DNA from 3 places in the Streptomyces sp. NPDC005799 genome. Region 3 is predicted to be linked to each of the others. Evidence: riboswitches for the same ligand, from Rfam matches in the RefSeq annotation. Region 3 holds a riboswitch; each other region holds the start of a gene.
The links. A riboswitch is a leader RNA that binds a small molecule or an ion and turns the genes downstream of it on or off. The one in region 3 is predicted to bind cobalamin.
Positions count from the first base shown of each region.

Region 1: another riboswitch for cobalamin. It lies ahead of ABZ453_RS25740 (ribonucleoside-diphosphate reductase subunit alpha); the one in region 3 lies ahead of ABZ453_RS33415 (CbtB-domain containing protein).
Region 2: another riboswitch for cobalamin. It lies ahead of ABZ453_RS27770 (cobalamin biosynthesis protein); the one in region 3 lies ahead of ABZ453_RS33415 (CbtB-domain containing protein).

Region 1 is NZ_JBEXXQ010000027.1:40,946-47,568, forward strand. Features, by position in the region: gene ABZ453_RS25740 (ribonucleoside-diphosphate reductase subunit alpha) at 1-1,685, opposite strand, end outside; cobalamin riboswitch at 1,806-1,937, opposite strand; gene ABZ453_RS25745 (GNAT family N-acetyltransferase) at 1,993-2,493, opposite strand; gene mctP (monocarboxylate uptake permease MctP) at 2,579-4,207, opposite strand; gene ABZ453_RS25755 (DUF3311 domain-containing protein) at 4,204-4,458, opposite strand; gene ABZ453_RS25760 (GntR family transcriptional regulator) at 4,616-5,380, opposite strand; gene ABZ453_RS25765 (extracellular solute-binding protein) at 5,688-6,623, shown strand, end outside.
Region 2 is NZ_JBEXXQ010000030.1:83,687-90,309, reverse strand. Features, by position in the region: gene ABZ453_RS27795 (hypothetical protein) at 1-559, opposite strand, end outside; gene ABZ453_RS27790 (alpha/beta hydrolase) at 730-1,851, opposite strand; gene ABZ453_RS27785 (class II aldolase/adducin family protein) at 1,964-2,659, opposite strand; gene ABZ453_RS27780 (inorganic phosphate transporter) at 2,811-4,049, shown strand; gene ABZ453_RS27775 (hypothetical protein) at 4,084-4,311, shown strand; cobalamin riboswitch at 4,438-4,580, shown strand; gene ABZ453_RS27770 (cobalamin biosynthesis protein) at 4,701-5,642, shown strand; gene ABZ453_RS27765 (cobyric acid synthase) at 5,639-6,623, shown strand, end outside.
Region 3 is NZ_JBEXXQ010000040.1:43,483-50,105, forward strand. Features, by position in the region: gene ABZ453_RS33400 (SpoIIE family protein phosphatase) at 1-664, opposite strand, end outside; gene ABZ453_RS33405 (histidine phosphatase family protein) at 782-1,360, shown strand; gene ABZ453_RS33410 (CbtA family protein) at 1,427-2,185, opposite strand; gene ABZ453_RS33415 (CbtB-domain containing protein) at 2,208-2,429, opposite strand; cobalamin riboswitch at 2,466-2,610, opposite strand; gene ABZ453_RS33420 (phosphatidylglycerol lysyltransferase domain-containing protein) at 2,685-4,481, opposite strand; partial or broken gene ABZ453_RS33425 (ester cyclase) at 4,691-5,098, shown strand; gene ABZ453_RS33430 (LuxR C-terminal-related transcriptional regulator) at 5,266-6,243, shown strand; gene ABZ453_RS33435 (RNA polymerase sigma factor) at 6,495-6,623, shown strand, end outside.

The DNA of each region.
Region 1 (6,623 bases), on a different contig from region 3:
TCCGCGGAGGCCTCGTACGCGGCGAGCATGACGCGCTCGGCGATCCGGGTGGACAGGGCCTTGGCCTCCGGCGAGTCGAAGGGCAGCCGCAGCTTGAAGAAGACGTCCTGCAGGCCCATCGCGCCCAGGCCCACGGGACGCCACTTGGCGTTGGAGCGGCCCGCCTGCTCGGTCGGGTAGAAGTTGATGTCGACGACACGGTCGAGGAAGGTGACGGCCGTGCGCACGGTCTCGTCCAGCCGCTCCCAGTCGAGGCCGTCGCCGGCCACGAAGGCGCCCAGGTTGACCGAGCCGAGGTTGCACACCGCCGTCTCACCGTCGTCGGTGACCTCCAGGATCTCCGTGCAGAGGTTGGAGGAGTGGACGACATGACCGGGGGTCGCCGTCTGGTTGGCGGTGCGGTTGGCGGCGTCCTTGAAGGTCATCCAGCCGTTCCCGGTCTGCGCGAGGGTGCGCATCATCCGGCCGTACAGCTCGCGTGCCGGGAGCGTCCTGAGGGCGAGCCCCGCCGCCTCCGCCTGCCGATACGCCGCGTCGAACTCCTCGCCCCACAGGTCCACGAGTTCGGGCACGTCCGCCGGGGAGAACAGCGACCACCGCTCGTCGGCGTCGACCCGGCGCATGAACTCGTCCGGGATCCAGTGCGCCAGGTTCAGGTTGTGCGTACGGCGGGCGTCCTCACCGGTGTTGTCGCGCAGCTCCAGGAACTCCTCGATGTCGGAGTGCCAGGTCTCCAGGTAGACGGCCGCGGCGCCCTTGCGCCGGCCACCTTGGTTCACGGCGGCGACGCTCGCGTCCAGCGTCTTCAGGAACGGGACGATGCCGTTGGAGTGGCCGTTGGTGCCGCGGATCAGCGAACCGCGGGCGCGGACGCGGGAGTAGGCGATGCCGATGCCGCCGGCGTGCTTGGAGAGACGGGCGACCTGGTGGTAGCGGTCGTAGATGGAGTCCAGCTCGTCCTTCGGGGAGTCGAGGAGGTAGCAGGACGACATCTGGGGGTGCCGGGTGCCGGAGTTGAAGAGCGTGGGGGAGGAGGGCAGGTAGTCGAGACGGCTCATCAGGCCGTAGAGGGAGGCCACTTCGTCCACGGCACGGGCGCCTGTCTCCGGACCGAGCGCGGTGTCGTCCGCGAGACCGCTCGCCACGCGGAGCATGAAGTGCTGCGGTGTTTCGATGACCTTGCGGGTGATCGGGTGGCGCAGGAGGTAACGGCTGTAGAGGGTGCGCAGGCCGAAGTAGCCGAAGCGGTCGTCGGCCGCGGGGTCGATCAGCGCGTCGAGGCGGTCGGCGTGCAGCCGTACGAACTCCGCGGTGCGGTCGGCGATGAGCCCTTCGCGATGGCCGACGGCGACGGACTCGGTGAAGGACGTGACGCCCTGCGAGGCGGCCTCGGCGGCGACGCTCAGGGTGAGGAGCCGGGCGGCCAGCCTGCTGTACGCCGGGTCCTCGGAGATGAGGCCGGCCGCCGCCTCCGTGGCGAGCTCGCGCAGTTCCGCCCCGTCCGCCCGCGCGGACCGGCCGCGCAGTGCGGCGGCGGCGACCCGGCCGGGGTCGGCGTCGGGCAGGTCGGCGGTCAGCTCGGTCAGGGTGCGCAGCAGTGCGGCACCGTGTCCGGCGGCTTCCGGCTCGGTCGCTGAAGCCGGGTCGGTCGCTGAAGCCGGATCGGCTGGCGGCGCGATGGTCACGTGGGGCTCTCCCTCGCTCGGCACGGGGCCTTGCGGGCAGGGGGCAGCACACGAGCGCACGGCGCATCGCGTCCACCGGCCCATTCCACGAGGCCCGGACGTCAGGGCACCCGGGCCGGTGTGGCCGGGTGCGCTGTCGGCAGGTCCTCGGACTGATTCCGCGCACGGGTGTGCGCGGGTTCACCGTTGCGGGACAGTTCCGGATTCGCACCGGATTCCCCTGCGACGACAGCGAGCATGAGCATACATCTTGTGCCGGGCGAGAACAGCGCCCCCATATGTTGTGTCGCGGCGACTTCGAAGCGTGTCAGAGCGTCAACTCGTAGGTGAGGAGCGTGAAGGCGTCACCGGGGAGCGGGTGCCAGTCGCGGCCGGGTGCTCGGCGGAAACCCAGGCGCTCGTAGATGCGGTGCGCGGCGCGCATCTTCTGCTGGGTGGACAGCACCACGCCGGTGCACTCCAAGGCACGCGCGCGGTCGACGCAGGCCCGGACGAGGGCCTCCCCGGCGCCCTGGCCACGAGCCGCGTCGGCCACGGCCAGCATGCGGATCTCGGCCTCTGAGGGGCGGGCGAGGTCGGCCATCGGGCCGCCCGCGGGGACGAAGGTGACGCCGCCGAGGAGGCTGCCGTCGCGGACGGCCACCAGCACGTCGGCGGCCGACGCCCGCTTGGCGACGTCCCGCAGCTCCTCCAGGTACCAGTCGCTCTCGCCGAACGCCAGCAGGCCGTCCTGCACGTAGGCCCCGGCGGTGATCTCGCCGAGGGTGCCGTACTCGCCGGGTTCCACCGGCCTGATCAGGATGTCCATGGGCCCGAGTGTGCCGGACGGGTACGACAACGGGCCGCCGGATTCCTCCGACGGCCCGCCGGTCGTGCCGTGTCCGCCTCAGCGGTCAGTGCGAGGTCCCCGCCGTCGCCGGCGGCAGTTCCACCTCCACCCCCGGGTCTCCCGCGTCCGCCGTGTAGTCCTCCGGGCTGGTTTCGTCGATGCCCTCCGGGGCCTTGAAGGCCTTCAGGGCGAAGGTCAGGATCACCGTCACCGCCACGTTCAGGACGAAGGCGGTGAGGCCGATGTAGCCGATCTCCCCGATGCCCGGGATCTCCTTCGACGAGCCGCCGAAGTGCTTCTGGGTGGGGGAGGCGACGCCGTACGCCGCGACCGTGCCGTAGATCATGCCGACCGCCCAGCCGGCGAGCAGGGCCCAGCGGTGGAACCAGCGGGTGAAGAGGCCGCCGACCAGGGACGGGAAGGTCTGCAGGATCCAGATGCCGCCCAGCAGCTGGAAGTTGATGGCGACCGTCTTGTCCATGGTGAGGACGAAGACCAGTGCGCCGACCTTCACCAGCAGCGACACGATCTTGGAGACCTGGGCCTCCTGCTTCGGCGTGGCGTCCGGCTTGATGAAGTCCCTGTAGATGTTGCGGGTGAAGAGGTTCGCGGCCGCGATGGACATGATGGCCGCCGGGACCAGCGCGCCGATGCCGATCGCCGCGAAGGCCACCCCGGCGAACCAGCTCGGGAACATGTTCTCGAAGAGCTGCGGGATCGCCAGCTGGCCGTTGGTGACCTTGACCCCCGCCGCGATGGCCATGAAGCCCAGCAGCGCGAGCAGGCCGAGCATCAGCGAGTACAGCGGCAGGATCGTGGTGTTGCGGCGGATCACCTCACGGCTCTTGGAGGAGAGCGTCGCGGTGATCGAGTGCGGGTACATGAAGAGCGCGAGCGCCGAGCCCAACGCCAGGGTGGCGTACGTCCATTGGGCGGGCTCGGCTGGTGCCAGGGCGCCGCGCGGCTTGCCCGTCGCCGGGTTGGTCTGGGCGAAGGCGTCGCCCGCCTTGGCGAAGATGTCGTCGAAGCCGCCCAGCTTGATGGGGATGTAGATGATCGCCACGGCGATGACGATGTAGATCAGCGTGTCCTTCACGAACGCGATCAGGGCGGGGGCCCGAAGGCCGGAGGAGTAGGTGTAGGCCGCGAGCACACCGAAGGCGATCAGGAGCGGGAGGTCCTTCACGAACCAGTTGGTGTTCTCACCGCCGCCCACGCCCATGACGTCCAGCACGGCCTGGATGCCGACGAGTTGGAGCGCGATGTACGGCATCGTCGCGAGGATGCCGGTCAGCGCCACCGCCAGCGACAGGCCCTTGGAGCCGAAGCGTCCACGCACGAAGTCGGAGGTCGTCACGTACCCGTGCTTGTGCGAGACCGACCACAGGCGCGGCAGGAACGTGAAGATCAGCGGGTAGACCAGGATCGTGTACGGCACGGCGAAGAAGCCGGCCGCGCCCGCCGCGTAGATCGCCGCCGGAACGGCGACGAAGGTGTACGCCGTGTACAGGTCGCCGCCGAGCAGGAACCAGGTGACCCAGGTGCCGAACGACCGTCCGCCCAGGCCCCATTCGTCGAGGCTGTGCTCGTTCTCGGCCTTGCGCCAGCGAGCGGCGAGGAAGCCCATGGCCGTGACGGCCAGGAAGAAGAAGATGAAGACGCCGAGCGCGACGCCGTTCACACCGTCCTTCACTTGCCCGCACCCCCCTTGCGGGCGCGCTGGTCACGCTGCCACAGCTTGTACGCGGTCATGGTCAACGCGGTGGAGACCAGCACCCACAGCATCTGGTACCAGTAGAAGAACGGGATGCCGATGAACTCCGGGTCTGTCTTGGCGTAGGAACCGACCCACAGCATCGCCACGAAGGGCGCGAGCAGGCAGACGGCGATGATCACGCGGACCGGGGTCACCACCGGTGGTCTCACTTCGGGTACTTCGGACATACGGCGGCTCCGTCCCCTCACGTTCGCCTGTGATCACATGTGCAACGCGCAGGCAATGTAGGTCACGGTGTCACGGCAGTGGAAGACCGCGTCGGGATATCGGTATGTCGATTCCGTGAAGACCCGCGGCGGGGGTGGAACCCCCGCCCGCTTCCCCTCAGTCGACGGGCCTCTTCAGCCGCGCCACGAACTTGTACCTGTCCCCCCGGTACACCGACCGCACCCACTCCACCGGCTGTCCGTCCCGGTCCAGGGAGTGGCGGGAGAGCATCAGCATCGGCAGGCCCACGTCGGTGCCGAGCAGGCCGGCCTCGCGCGGGGTGGCCAGCGAGGTCTCGATGGTCTCCTCGGCCTCGGCGAGGTGGACGTCGTACACCTCGGCCAACGCCGTGTACAGAGACGTGTACTTGACGAGGGACCGGCGCAGGGCCGGGAAGCGCTTGGCGCTGAGGTGGGTGGTCTCGATGGCCATCGGCTCGCCGTTGGCCATGCGCAGCCGCTCGATGCGCAGCACCCGGCCGCCGGCCGTGATGTCGAGGAGCCCGGCGAGCCGGTCGTCGGCGGTGATGTAGCCGATGTCCAGCAGCTGCGAGGTCGGCTCCAGGCCCTGGGCGCGCATGTCCTCGGTGTAGGAGGTCAGTTGCAGCGCCTGCGAGACCTTCGGCTTGGCGACGAAGGTGCCCTTGCCCTGGATGCGTTCCAGGCGCCCCTCGACGACCAGTTCCTGCAGCGCCTGCCGCACCGTGGTGCGGGAGGTGTCGAACTCCGCGGCGAGGGTGCGCTCGGGCGGTACCGGTGTGCCGGGCGACTGTGTCTCCGTCATGTCCAGCAGGTGCTTCTTCAGGCGGTAGTACTTGGGCACGCGCGCGATACGGACGCCTGCCCCGCCCTCGTTCTCCGCACTGCTGACGTCGGTACTCATGGTCTGCCTTCCCGGCTCCGGACGCGGGTCACGTCGTGATCCCCTCTGTATACCGTCGCCACCTGGTTTGGTCTAGTCCACAGAGCCAAGTGGTCTAGCGGACGAGACTACTCCGCCGCCGCTGTTTTCGCTGGCTTCTTACTTAAAGGTTCTTGCATATGTAGGTCGCATAACGGCTGGTCAGAGCATTTTCGAGCACTCTTGACAGGCTTCGTGGTCTGGTCCAAGCTCCCGGTACTGGTCTACACCATTGGTTCAGGTCCCGGCGTATGGGCGGGGAGGTGTGGGCATCCCTGAGGAGGGTGGCGTGAAGCGCAAGCTGGCAGCCGCGATCGGTATCGCGGGCATGATGGTCTCGGTCGCTGCGTGTGGGGGAAGCGACAACAAGAGCTCGACGTCCGGCTCCGACGCCAAGGAGCTGACGGTCTGGCTCACCGTCGACGCCCAGAACAACTGGCCCAACCTCGTGAAGGCCGCCGACGCGGCCGTCGAGAAGGCCCACCCCGGCATCAAGATCAACCACGAGTACTACGGCTGGCCGGACAAGAACACCAAGCTCGACGCGGTCCTGGCCACCGACAAGGTGCCGGACGTGGTCGAGATGGGCAACACCGAGATGCTGAGCTACATGGTCAAGGGCGCCTTCGCTCCCGTCGACCCCGCGAAGTTCACCAACTCCTCCGCCTGGCTGGACGGCCTGAAGGCCTCGGTGACGTACGACGGCAAGACCTACGGCGTCCCCTACTACGCGGGCGGCCGGGTCGGCAACTGGCGCAAGGACCTCTTCGCCTCGGTGGGCGTGAAGTCCACGCCGAAGACGTACGCCGAACTCACCGCCGCCCTCGACAAGGTGCAGGCGAAGGAGGGCAACAAGTTCTCCGCCTGGTACCAGCCCACCCGTGACTGGTACGCGGCCATGTCCTTCGTCTACGACGCCGGCGGCTCCATAGCGAAGCAGGACGGCGGCCAGTGGAAGGGCAACCTCTCCTCGCCTGAGTCCATCAAGGGCCTCACCGAGTTCAAGAACGTCATCGACAAGTACATGCACGGTGACAAGACCAAGGACGAGTCCGACCGTTACATCGTCTACGGCCAGGGCAAGTCCGGCATGATCTTCGGTGCCGCCTGGGAGGGCGCGACCTCCGCCGACCCGAAGAACGACAAGACCGGCAAGCTCAAGAACAACCTCGAGAACTTCGTGATGCCGGGTCCGTCCGGCAAGAACCTGCCCGTCTTCCTGGGC
Region 2 (6,623 bases), on a different contig from region 3:
CGGGCCCGGCGGACAGCTGGAGGAAGGAGAGCACCTGCGGCATCGCCGAGACGACCTCGGCGACGGCGGCGGGCTCGTGCTCCGAGGGTTCCGCGTGGGCCAGCGACCAGGCGTCGAACAGGGCGACCCAGCCGCGCAGTACGGCGCTGTCGTCCCGGTCCCAGGCGCGCAGCCGCCAGCCGGGGCGGGCGCTGTCGCCGTGCACCTCGACGAGGCCCGCGAGCCGCGCGGTGTCCCAGTCGGCGTGGATCTGAGCGACGGTCAGGCCGAGGTCCCGGGCCGCCCGTTCGGCGGTCGCGTCGGAGAGGGTGGCCTTGCCGTCGGCCCGCGCGCCCTCGCTGCCGGGGCCGAGGGCGGCGTCGGCCCAGTGGGCGACACGGGCCGCGTCGGCAAGACCTGAGCGCGCCATTCTGGCCAGCTCCGCGGGCGCCGGTGTGCCCTCCGGCGGGCGCGGCGCCGGGCGCCGTGGGCGCCGCTGGTTCACGGCTGTGGGGGCGGCGGCCAGGGGTCGCGGGCGGACGAGTCGAAGCCTGGAGTCGCGCGGGATACGGGACGTCACGGGTGCAGTCTTCCGGTTGACGGTCCGAAAACCCAAACGGAACGTCACCGGGGGCGACGGGCGTGGCCAAGGGACGGGGCCCATGGGGCGGTGAAGGGCCTGGAACAGGCCAGTGGTACGGGCTTAAACGGAATCGGGTCGACCGTTCAGCGCCGATTCCTCACGACGGGTCACATCAGCGGGGTGAGGAAGCGACGCAGCGCCTCTTCGTAGCCTTCCGGGTCGGCGTTCCACATCGCCGCGTGCGGGGCCCGGCGGACGGTGTGCAGGGCGACCAGGTTCGGTCGGCCCTCGGCGAGGCTGCGGGAGAACTGCCAGGGGGCCAGGGTGTCGTCCGGGCCGTGGATGACGAGGGTCGGCACGCTCGGTTCGGCGGCGGCCGCGGCGGAGCGGTCGCCCTCCATGCCGGTGCGGCCCTGCGCGGCGCGCACCGCGAGCGGCAGCAGCGCGCCCGGGGTGCGGCGGGCGGCGGCGAGGGCGCGCAGGGTGGTCGCCCAGCTGAGCACCGGCGAGTCCAGGATCAGCCCGGAGACGCGGTCGCGCAGTCCCGAGTGGGCGGTGGCGCGCATCGCCATGGTGGCGCCGGTGGACCAGCCGAGCAGTACGACCCGTTGGGCGCCGTTGCCGACGGCGTGCCGGATGGCCGCGTCCAGGTCGCGCCACTCGGTCTCACCGAGGTGGTTCAGGCCGTCCGGGGAGCGAGGGGCGCCGGGGTCGCCGCGGTAGGCGAGGGCGAGCACCGGGAAACGCTGGCGGTGCAGGAACTCCATGACGTTCATGGTGAGTTCGCGGGTGGTGCCGAGGCCATGCACGGCGATGACCCAGGTCCTGCGCGCGCCGGGCACGAACCAGGCGGGCAGGGTGCCGAGTTCGCCGGGGATGTGGACGTCGGTGTGGTCGAGGCCGAGGGAGTCGCGGGGGTTGCCGACGTACAGGTTGGAGGTGAGCCACACCTTGTCGCCGGGTTCGAGGGTGCCGTGCGTGACGCGTTCGAGGCGGCGTACGACGGTGTCGGCGGAGTGCGTCGCGTGGGTGAGGACGGGACCGACGACCGCGTGGCTGCCGTCGCCGGCCAGGCCGTAGGTGCCGGGGCGCAGCGCGGCGAGGTCGCGGGTGAGGGCGATCTGGCCGGCCGCCGTGGCGTGCACGGTGAGCCGGGGTTCGGTGGGCAGGGGGCGGCCGGGCGGCGCCTTGAGCGCGGCGTCGCTGGCGAACCGGCCTGCGGCCACGGAGGCCGCGCCGGCGGCCAGGGCTACGGTGACGGCGGCGGCCGTCGCTTTGACAGTGCGCACCTGTCCAGTGTCCTGGCGGTCCCGGTGACCGGCCAGCGGAAGGAGGAAGCGGGGTGATGCCGCCCGTCGGCGGCGGTGTGGTGCGCTCACCCCACCCCGGTACCCCGTGACGTCACCTCTGCTGCCCGTACCCGCGCAGCTTTTCGCCGACCTCCTCCACCTGGGCGAGGGAGAGCAGGTTCGGGGACATGCCCGGCACCGAGGAGGCGGTGAGCCACAGGCGGCACATCCACTCCAGCTGGGCCGTGCGGTCGTAGGCCTGGGACAGACTCGTGCCGTGGGCCATCGTGCCGTGGTTCTGCAGGAGGCAGGCGGTGCGGTCGGCGAGGGCGCGGAGCATGTTCTGCGCCAACTCGTCGGTGCCGTAGGTCGCGTACCGGGCGACTCGGACCGGGCCGCCCAGGGCCGCGGTCATGTAGTGGATCGTCGGGAGCTCGGGGACGAGGGTGGAGACCGCCGTCGCGTGGACGGCGTGGGTGTGGACGACCGCCCGCGCGCCGGTCGAACGGTATACGGCGAGATGCATCGGCAGCTCGCTGGTCGGGACCAGGGTGCCGAGGACCTGTCGGCCGTCGAGGTCGACGCCGGTGATGTCGTCCGGTGCGAGGCGGTCGTAGGGGACGCCCGAGGGCGTGACCAGCACGGTGTCGCCGACGCGCGCCGAGACGTTGCCCGAGGTGCCGACGACCAGGCCGTCGGTGACGGTGCGGCGGGCCGTCGCCACGAGCTCTTCCCAGGCCCGCGCCTCCTCGGGGAGCGCGCCCCGCTCTCCGCGTACCTTTTGCCCGTCCCGCTGCTGTTCGCCCATGCCGCGATCATCCCAGGCGCAGGTCGGCCGGGAACCGAGTTCGCCCGGTACCACCCACCGCGACATCCTGACGCCCTCCTCAGTTCATCTTCCGTTCACCCAGGTTTCCTACGGTCAACCGACCGATGACTTCGAACGATTGCCTGGGTAAATGGAAAACTTCTCGCTGATCCTCGCGATTGTGGTGATCACCGCACTCGCGTTCGATTTCACGAACGGTTTCCACGACACCGCCAACGCGATGGCCACCACCATCTCGACCGGCGCACTCAAGCCCAAGGTCGCGGTGGCCATGTCCGCCGCGCTCAACCTTGTTGGCGCCTTCCTCTCCGTGGAGGTCGCGAACACGATCTCCAAGGGTCTCGTCGATGAGAACGGCATCCGCCCCGAGGTCATCTTCGCCGCCCTGGTCGGCGCGATCCTCTGGAACCTGGTGACCTGGCTGGTGGGCCTGCCGTCCAGTTCCTCGCACGCCCTGATGGGCGGTCTGATCGGCGCCACCGTCGCCTCGGCCGGCTTCGGCGCGGTCCACGGCGACGTGCTCGTCACCAAGGTGCTGCTGCCGGCGCTCGCCGCCCCGGTCGTCGCCGGGCTCGCCGCGATGCTCGCGACCCGCTTCTCCTACGCCCTCGACCGCAAGGCCGACGGCAAGGCAACCGAGAAGGGCTACCGCGCCGGGCAGATCGCCTCGGCCGGCCTGGTCTCGCTGGCCCACGGCACCAACGACGCGCAGAAGACGATGGGCATCATCACCCTCGCCCTGGTCGCCGGCGGCGCCGTCGCCCCCGACTCCGACCCGCCCACCTGGGTCATCCTCTCCGCGGGTCTGGCCATCGCCCTCGGCACGTACATCGGCGGCTGGCGCATCATCCGCACGATGGGCAAGGGCCTGACCGAGCTTCAGCCGCGGCAGGGTTTCGCCGCCCAGACCAGCGCGGCCACGGCCATCCTGGCCTCCTCGCACCTCGGTTTCTCCCTCTCCACCACGCACGTCGTCTCCGGTTCGGTGATGGGCGCGGGCCTCGGCCGCAAGGGCGGGGTGGTGCGCTGGTCCACCGCGACCCGGATGCTGGTCGCCTGGGTCCTGACGCTGCCGGCCGCCGCCCTGGTCGGCGCGGGCGCGGAGTCCGTGACGGACCTCGGGGACTGGGGCACCGCCGTCGTCGCCGTCTTCCTCGTCGCCGCGAGCGCCGCGATCTGGAAGGTTTCGCGCCGCGAGGTCGTCGACGCGTCGAACGTCAACGAGACCGAGGAGCCGGCCGGTGTCGTCACCACGGCGATCGCCGCCGTCACCCCTCCTCCCCCGGGCGCGGTGACGGAGGGTCTGACGGCCACGATCGCCGCGCCGGTCACCACCACGGAACCGGCGGCCCCGCCGGCCGCCGTCTGAGCCCCGGCCACCCGGTAACGAAGGAATCAGCAGCATGAAGATCGACTGGTCGGCCCTGGGCTCCGTCTTCGGTGTCAGCCTCGCGGTCACCGTGGGCCTCGTGGCCCTGTTCACCCTCGGCGTCATGGGCCTGTCGCACCGCGAGCGGGCCACCGCGCAGGGCGGCTCGGCGGCCCTCGCGACGGCCGGAGCGTACGTGGCCTTCGCGGGCTGCGCGGCGGCGGTGGCGTACGGAATCAACCTGATCATGGCCAAGGGCTGAGCCCTTTCCCGCAGTTGGTGCCGGGACGGTGATCCGTCCCGGCACCTCGCGTTTTCCGTGACCACGGCGACCCCTCGCGTGTGGGCCTCAGCACACTCTCCCGTCGCAGGTCAACGGCAAGTTGACTGCCGTTCGGGTGCGTGGTGGACTGCCGGAGCCATGTACGGCGGCAAGGGAGGAAGCCGGTGCGAGTCCGGCGCGGTCCCGCCACTGTCACCGGGGTAGGTAGCCCCGGGAGCCAGGAACTCCCACCGCCGGTCTCGTCGAACCAGGGCGCGGACACCCTGAGTGAGGACATACAGCCATGCTCGCCTGCCGTTTGAGGTACTGGACCGGGATCCTTCCGAAGGGCCCCGGGTCGCTGCCCGGCCCCACGGCCGGCTGAGCCGATGCGTGCCGGTCGCGTCTTCGCGTACGGCGCCGCCGCCGGCCTCCTCGGCGACCAGCTGCTCGGCGATCCGCGCCGGGGGCACCCGGTCGCCGCTTTCGGACGGGCCGCGGGTGCCGTGGAGCGGGTGCTGTGGCGGGACCACCGCGGGTGGGGGACCCTGCACACCGCCGTGTGCGTCGGGGGTGCCGTGGCGCTGGGCGCCGTGGCGGAGACGGTCGTACGTCCGTCCCGTACCGCTTCCGTGGCCCTGACCGCCGCCGCCACCTGGGCGGTTGTCGGCGGCCGCTCGCTCGCGCGTGAGGCGCGGGTCGTCGGGCGGGCCCTGCGGGCGGGTGACGTCCAGGGTGCCCGGGAGCGGCTGCCGCATCTGTGCGGGCGGGATCCGCAGGCGCTGGACGCGGACGGGATCGCCCGGGCCGTGGTGGAGTCGGTCGCCGAGAACACCTCGGACGCCGTGGTCGGGGCGTTGGTGTGGGGGGCCGTCGGCGGGGTGCCGGGGCTGCTCGGGTTCCGGGCCGTCAACACGCTGGACGCCATGGTCGGTCACAGGTCGGCGCGGTACCGGCGCTACGGGTGGGCCTCCGCGCGGCTGGACGACGTGGCCGGCTGGCCGGGGGCCCGGCTGACCGCGGCACTGGCGACGGTCGCGGGGAGCGACCCGCGCGGAGCGGCACGGGTCTGGCGTGCGGACGCGGGGAAGCATCCGAGCCCCAACGCCGGTCCTGTGGAGGCCTCGTTCGCGGGAGCGCTCGGCGTGCGCCTGGGCGGGACCCTCTCCTACGGCGGGCGGGTCGAGCACCGGCCCGTGCTCAACGCACCGGGCCGCGCCGTCGCCGTACCGGACATCGAGCGGGCCGTACGGCTCTCCCGGCGCGTCGGTCTGCTCGCGCTCGGCGTCAGTGCCGCCGCGCGCCTGTTGGTGAAGGGACGTACGTCATGAGCGGGGGTCTCCTCGTCGCCGGCACCACGTCCGACGCCGGCAAGAGTGTCGTCACCGCCGGGATCTGCCGGTGGCTGGTGCGCCAAGGGGTCAAGGTGGCTCCCTTCAAGGCGCAGAACATGTCGCTCAACTCCTTCGTGACCCGCGAGGGCGCCGAGATCGGGCGGGCGCAGGCCATGCAGGCGCAGGCGTGCCGGATCGAGCCGACGGCGCGGATGAACCCCGTGCTGCTGAAGCCGGGGGGCGAGCAGAGCAGCCAGGTCGTGCTCATGGGCAAACCGGTGGGCGAGCTGAGCGCGCGGGGGTACCACGGTGGGCGGCAGCAGAAGCTCCTCGGGACCGTGCTGGAGTGTCTCGCCGAGTTGCGGGGCACGTATGACGCGGTGATCTGTGAGGGGGCCGGCAGTCCCGCGGAGATCAATCTGCGCCGGACCGACATCGTGAACATGGGGATCGCCCGCAACGCCGGGCTTCCCGTCCTCGTGGTCGGTGACATCGACCGCGGGGGCGTGTTCGCCTCGTTCTTCGGGACGGTGGCGCTGCTGTCGGAGGAGGACCAGCGGCTCGTCGCCGGGTTCCTGGTGAACAAGTTCCGGGGTGACGTCTCGCTGCTCGAACCGGGCCTCGACATGCTGCACGGGCTCACCGGGCGGCGCACCTACGGTGTTCTGCCCTTCCGGCACGGGCTGGGCATCGACGAGGAGGACGGGCTGCGGGTCTCCCTGCGCGGAACCGTACGGGAGTCGAACGTCGCCCCTCCCGTGGGTGAGGACGTGCTGCGGGTCGCCGTCTGCGCGATCCCGCTCATGTCGAACTTCACCGACGTGGACGCCCTGGCCGCCGAACCCGGGGTCGTGGTGCGGTTCGTGGACCGGCCGGAGGAGCTGGCCGACGCCGATCTCGTCGTGATCCCGGGGACGCGGGGCACGGTCCGGGCCCTGGAGTGGCTGCGGGAGCGCGGCCTCGCGGACGAGCTGCGGC
Region 3 (6,623 bases):
CCAGCAGACGCGCCGCCTCACGGCCCAGGAGGTCGGCGGCGCCGGAACTGACGTAGGTGAAGCGGCCCTCCAGGTCCAGGGCGCAGCTTCCGCCGGGCAGCCGCTCGACGAAATCGGCCAGTGCCAGTTCCGGGGGCGCGTACCGACGGCCGATTCCCACCGGCACCGCGCGCGGCCCTCCGGTGCCGGCGCCTGCGGCCTGCTCGGCGGTTTCCTCCAGCAGGCGGGCCAGACGCCGGCAGCTGGATGTGATGTTGCCGCGCTCCCGAGGCGTCATGTGCGGCGGACGCGCGGCCGACCACATCAACAGCAGGCACCCCCACTGCCGCACGCCGGTGACGGGCGCGGCGACCAGCGACATCGGGTAGGGAAGCACCATCGCGGTGCGCGGATAGGAGCGGGCCATCTCCTCCTGGCTGGCCACCCACACCATCCGCTCCTCGCGCACGGCCTCGGCGACCGGTGCGGGAGAGGCGAGCGGGACCTTCGCCCAGGGTGCGGCGAACTCGACCGGCGCCCCGCACACCGCGTCCAGACGCAGCAGCGGCCGGTCCGGGGCGAGCAGGTAGAGGGCTCCGATGGACGCGCCGGTACGGCGGACCGTCTCCGCGAACGCGGCATCCAGTGGGCCGGTGTCCGTACGCGGATCATCCGGACCGGTCAAAACCCTTCGCCGCCCATCTCCATCCTCACCGTCTGCCCATAACAACCGTTTTTTCACCCTTTACAGGTCATATGCGGCTGTTGGCCGGGTCAGGTTCTGCATGATCGTATGTCTCGCGTGACCAGTCGTGTGACCCTCATTTCGCCTGCTCTGGGCCCGTCGATGCGCCAGGCGCGCTTCGACGACGGTACGACCTCGCTCGACGACGACGGCGCGGCGCGGGCCCGCACGGCAGCCGGAACCACGCGCCCGGCCGTTCGCGTCGTCACCTCTCCCAGCGTGCGCTGCCGGGAGACCGCCACGGCACTCGGGCTGAGTACGGATGCGTCGCCGGACGAGCTCACGGGCCTGCGCGTGGGCCGCTGGCAGGGGCTCACCCTCGACGAGGTGAGCCGGTCCGAGCCGGAGGCGGTCGCGCTGTGGCTCGGCGACCCGGACTCCGCGCCTCACGGCGGAGAGTCGGTGCGGGACCTGTGCCTGCGGATCGGGCGGTGGCTGGACACGGCGTCACGCACGGACGGCCACACGATTGCCGTGGTGGAGCCCGACGTCGTACGGGCCGTGGCGGTGCACGTGTTGGGGGCGCCTGCGCGGGCCTTCTGGCGCGCGGACGTTCCTCCCCTGACGGCGACCGAGATCACCGGACGGTCCGAACGCTGGAACCTTCGGCTCGGGCACCCGCTTCAGTCGACCTGATCCCGCTGACGGAGGGCCCCCGGAGGGTGGTGCATTCCGTGGGCCCTCGCGCCTGCGGCGGGTCGGTCAGTTGGGCGCGGCCACCGGCCGTCGGCCCGCGGCGGCGCCCGTCACGGGCTTGGGGTTGAGCAGGCGTTCGGCCAACTCGCCGAAGAGCAGGCCGAATGCGGTCCACAGCGTGAGCTGGATGGCCAGCGCGGAGAGCCGGAAGCGCCACAGCACGGTGGCCGGGAAGTCCTTCGGCACCTCGTTGACTACGGGCAGGAACGCGTAGGCGAGCCCGATCACGAGAGCGAAGGCGGCCACCGCGATCATGGTCGCCCACCAGGTGCCCAGGCGGGGCGCGAGGCGCTTGCCCAGGATGGTCATGGCGATCGCGATCAGGACGCTGAGCAGCATCATCAGGAAGTACAGGGCGGTCCGTCTGCCGATGGTGTCGGGGTTGCCGACGGCGGGCGGGTTGGCCGGGTACTTCAGGAACGGTACGACGTAGACGGCGAGGAGTGCGCTGCCGGACAGCAGCAGCGCGGTCGCCCGCGGACCGAAGCGGCCCATCCGGCCGAGCGCGAAGCAGTAGGCCAGGGCGGCGATGCCGCCGAACGCGACGCCGTAGATCAGGACGCCGGTGGCCAGGCCGGCGGTGGACTGCAGGGAGCGGGAGACGATCACCATCTCGTGCTCGTGGGAGTGGGCGTCCTCGAAACCGATCGCCTTGTCGACGTTCGGTTCACCGAGGAAGTAGGCGACGACCAGGGCGAGCACGCCGGCGGCGAGGCCGGCGAGCATGCCCCTTACGAGCAGGTTCCGTACGGTTGCGGAGTTCATGAGGGTGTCGGTGTCCCTCGCGTCAGTGGCAGGGGAAGCCGAGCAGATGACGGGCGTCGTGGACCCACTCGTGGACGTCCGAGCCGGAGACGACGGAGGTGGCGCCCTGCTCGGCGCCGACGAAGTACAGCAGGACCAGCATCAGGATGCCGAAGAAGACCGCCCACGGGACGATCGCGCCGATCGGCAGCTTGGCGGGGAGAGCGGGGGTGGTGGCGGTCGGCTGGGCGACATGCTGCGCCATGGCAGGGCCTCCTCTGGGAGTTCGCGTCCCATCTCGGTGGTGCACAGGACGACGGCTACGGGTCTGACTCGCCGCCGCCTCCTGGGAGGCGGGGGCACACAGTGGCGCGACCGTTCCGGATTCCCACCGGCTTCCGTTTTGCCGTCGTCGATATCCCGCCGACCGTACCGTGTGTCGAGGACCTGGCCAAGACCGCCCGACCTGGCGTGATTCTTCTCGCTCGCCACGACGGCGCCCACGGGGCGGGCAGTTCGTTCAGTTCTTCCAGGGCAGCGTGAGGAACCCCTCCGCGCGGGCGCTCGCCAGGCCGATGCGGGGGATGTCACTGCTGCGAGCGAAGAGCAGGTAGCGCGGTTCCCAGATGGGGCGGTACTTGGCGTTCGCGCGGTACAAGGACTCGATCTGCCACCAGCGGGAGAAGAACGTGAGGGTGGCGTGCCAGAGGCGAAGCACCGGGCCCGCGCCGAGACGGGAGCCGCGCTCGAAGACCGAGCGGAACATCGCGAAGTTCAGGGAGACGCGCTTGATGCCCAACTCGGCTCCCCTGAGGAGGAGTTCGACCACCATGAACTCCATCAGACCGTTCTCGCAGTCGCGATCACGGCGCATCAGGTCCAGGGAGAGGCCGTGCTCGCCCCAGGGGACGAAGCTCAGCAGGGCCCGGGGGACGTCGTCCGCGTCCCGGCACACCAGCATCACGCAGCGGCCGTCCGACGGATCGCCGAGGCGGCCGAGGGCCATGGAGAAGCCACGTTCGGTGGCGCCGTCGCGCCAGCGGTCGGCAGCCTCGATGAGCGTCGCCATCTCCTCGGCCGGGATGTCCTGGTGGCGGCGGATCTCGACCGTGTAACCGGCCCGGCGCACCCGGTTGTGCGCCTGCCGTACGACGCGCATGGCGCGGCCTTCGAGGGTGAAGTCGGCGATGTCGACGATCGCCTCGTCGCCGAGCTCCAGGGCGTCCAGACCGTGGCGGGCGTAGATGGTGCCCGCCTCCTCGCTCGCGCCCATCACCGCGGGCGTCCAGGCGTGTTGGCGCGCTTCGGTCAGCCACGCGTCGATCGCGCCGGGCCAGGCCTCCGGATCGCCGATCGGGTCACCGGACGCCAGGCTGACGCCGCCGACGACGCGATAGGTGATGGCCGCCTTGCCGGTCGGGGAGAAGATCGCCGCCTTGTCGCGGCGCAGGGCGAAGTAGCCGAGGGAGTCGCGGGCGCCGTGCTTGTCCAGCAGGACGTGGAGCCGATCCTCGTCCTCGGGGCCGAGCAGCCGGCGGCCGCGCGGGGAACGGAAAAGGGCGTACAGGACCAGGCAGAAGGCCGCCGCGAGCAGGATGTTGATGATGATGTCGGTCCAGCGGGGGGCGCGGACCGCGGTGACCGTGTCGGCGAGGGGGCCGACGCTGACGCCGCGCAGGAGGGCGTAGGCGGCCTCGTCGGCGAGGGTGGCGCCGGGGAGCTTGTTCGTCGCGTGGACGAGGAGAGTGCCCAGGCCGCCGGTGACCGCCAGGCCGCCCACGCCGACGGCCAGTGCCAGCTTCGGGTTGGAGGGGTCCCCCACCGCGTTGAACTCACGGCGGCTGATCAGCAGTGCGGCGACGAACAGACCGGTCAGGGCGGCGGAGAGCCAGTTGAAGGCGTGGGCGCGGTACTCGTGCTGCGTGAGCGCGAGGACGTACAGGGCGAACAGGGGGGCGGACAGGACGAGATTGACCACCCAGGCGGCCCGCTTGCGGCGGCGCATCACCAGCACGAAGAAGATCGCCAGGGCCGCCGAGACCAGGCCCGCGGTGGCCAGGTACGGCGTGAAGAACTGCCCGGAGTGATGGGCGTGCTGCCGGTGCAGATGGAGGGTGATACGGCCGTTGTTGTGCTCGTTGACCTCCTGCCGGAACGGCAGGGACATCACCGCCGCTATGTTCAGTACGGCGATCAGCCGCAGGTACCAGACGGTGGCGTCTGCGGCCCGGCGGCGCAGCCGGCTCGGCTCGGTGCCCGGTGTGCGTTTCGCGCCGGAGGGACGCGTGGGTATCGGGGCCGACAGTTGTGAGGTCATGGTGGCCGATCACCTTGGAGGCGGAGAAGGGTACGGGGACGAAGGCTGACCTTACACTTTGTAGTGTATTGCCGGAGGTCGGAAGGGGGACCGGCTCGGGTACGGAAACGGTGTGAAGCCGGGGCGGGCGGTCTTACCGATGAGCCCGGGGCGCAAAACCCCAGATTTCTGGGGTACCCCGACCTTTTCCGCGGTTGAAGACTGAGGTCATGAACACCTCGGAAACCACACTCAGCAAGAACAAGGACATCGTTCGCGCGTTCATCGACGCGCTGTTCACCAAGGGCGACCTCGGCGCGGTCGACGACTACCTCGCCGACGACTTCGTCAACCACGATCCTCCCTTCGGCGCGTCCGCCGACCGTGAGGGCATGCGCATCGCCGGCACGCTGTTCCGCGACGGCTGCCCGGACTGGCACAGCGAACCCCACCTGATGATCGCCGAAGCGGACCTGGTCGTCGAGCACTTCACCGCGACCGGCACACAGCGCGGTTCGCTGTTCGGAGTGCCGGCCCCCGCCGAGGGCCGCACCGTGACCTTGCGCGGAATCAACATCTTCAGGGTCCAGGACGGACACCTCGTCGAGCGGTGGGGCAGGCTCGACGAACTGGGCCTCCTGCGGCAACTGGGACTCACCCCGACGTGGAAGCCATGGCAGGGGCTGCGGCCGCGGCGGCGCGGCAGGAGCGCCAGGTGTCGGGCATCGTGGCCCTGTGCCGGGCCGGCCTCGACGCGGACGCCTTCCGTGCCGGCGTCCTGTCCCGCCTTCGCAGGATCGTGCCGGTGGACGCGGCGTTCTTCGCCACCGTCGACCCGCAGACGCTGCTGTTCACCTCCGCGGTGGCGGAGGACCCCCTCGGCTCCGCCACACCTCAGTTCCTCGACAACGAGTTCGGACGCCCGGACGTGAACAAGTTCGCCGTACTGGCCGAGGCCGCTGATCCGGTCTCCTCCCTGGACCGGGCCACCGGCGGACACCGCGCTGCCAGTCCGCGCTACCGCGACGTGATGGCCCCCCTCGGGCTGGGCGACGAACTGCGTGCCGCTCTGGTCGTCCGGAACCGTTGCTGGGGCGTGCTGTGCCTGCACCGCGAGAAGTCGCCCACCGGATTCAGCGCCGACGAGCTGCGCCTGCTCCACCGCCTCGTCCCGCATCTCGCCGAAGGGCTGCGCGAAGCCCTCACCGGCGGCGCCGTTGCTACGGCCCAGTCCTTTCCGTCCGCCGAAAGCACGGCGCCCGGAATTCTGGTCCTCGACAGCAGCCTCGCCCTGGTGTCGAGGAGCGCCGAGGCCGAGCAATGGCTCGCCGACTTCCCCACCCGGCTCTGGCCCAGTGCGCGTGAGCTGCCGATACCCGTCCACTCGGTCGCCGCCCACTTGTCCATCGTCGAGCAGGCAGAACCGTGGCAGTCCCCGCCGCCGTCGTCCGTACGCCTGCGCGGTCGCTCCGGACAATGGCTCTCCCTACACGCAACCTGCCTGCCCGACCCCGCCGGCCCCCGCATCGTCATCGTGATCCAGGCCGTCCCTCCGGTCGAACTCGGGTCCATGCTGCTCAGCGCCCACGGCCTCACCACGGCTCAGCTACGTGTCGCCGCCCTCATCCTCAGAGGCCGTTCCACCCGAGAGATCGTCGCCGAACTGCACATCTCCGCCAACACCGTCCAGGAACACCTCACCGCGACCTTCGACAAGTTCGGTGTCCGCAGCCGGCGGGAGCTGGTGGCGGCGGTGCTCGGCGGCAGCGAAGGGCCACGCTGACCCATACGCCAACCGTGCCCGCCCCTGGTTTCCAGCGCGTCCTTCAGCCGCAGTCCCTGAGGGACGCCGAGACCGCGTACCGCACCTTCTTCGCCCCCCTCAAGGGGACCCGCAAGGAACCAGGTCGCCACTCCGGGCCGTCTGCCCATCCGCCTCGTAACACTCATCCGCCCCTCGACAAGTAATGGGTGTAGGCCGCCGGGCGGAACGACCGCCCGGTCTGTGTTCGATGAGTCAAGAAGGGCGGTCGCGTGCACGCAGCGAGAGATCCTGCCGCGTTCGAGGAGTTCTACCGGCGCCACATAGACGGTGTGACCCGGTTCGTGGCACGGCGCATCACCGATCCACACCTGGTCGCGGACCTCACGGGCGACATCTTC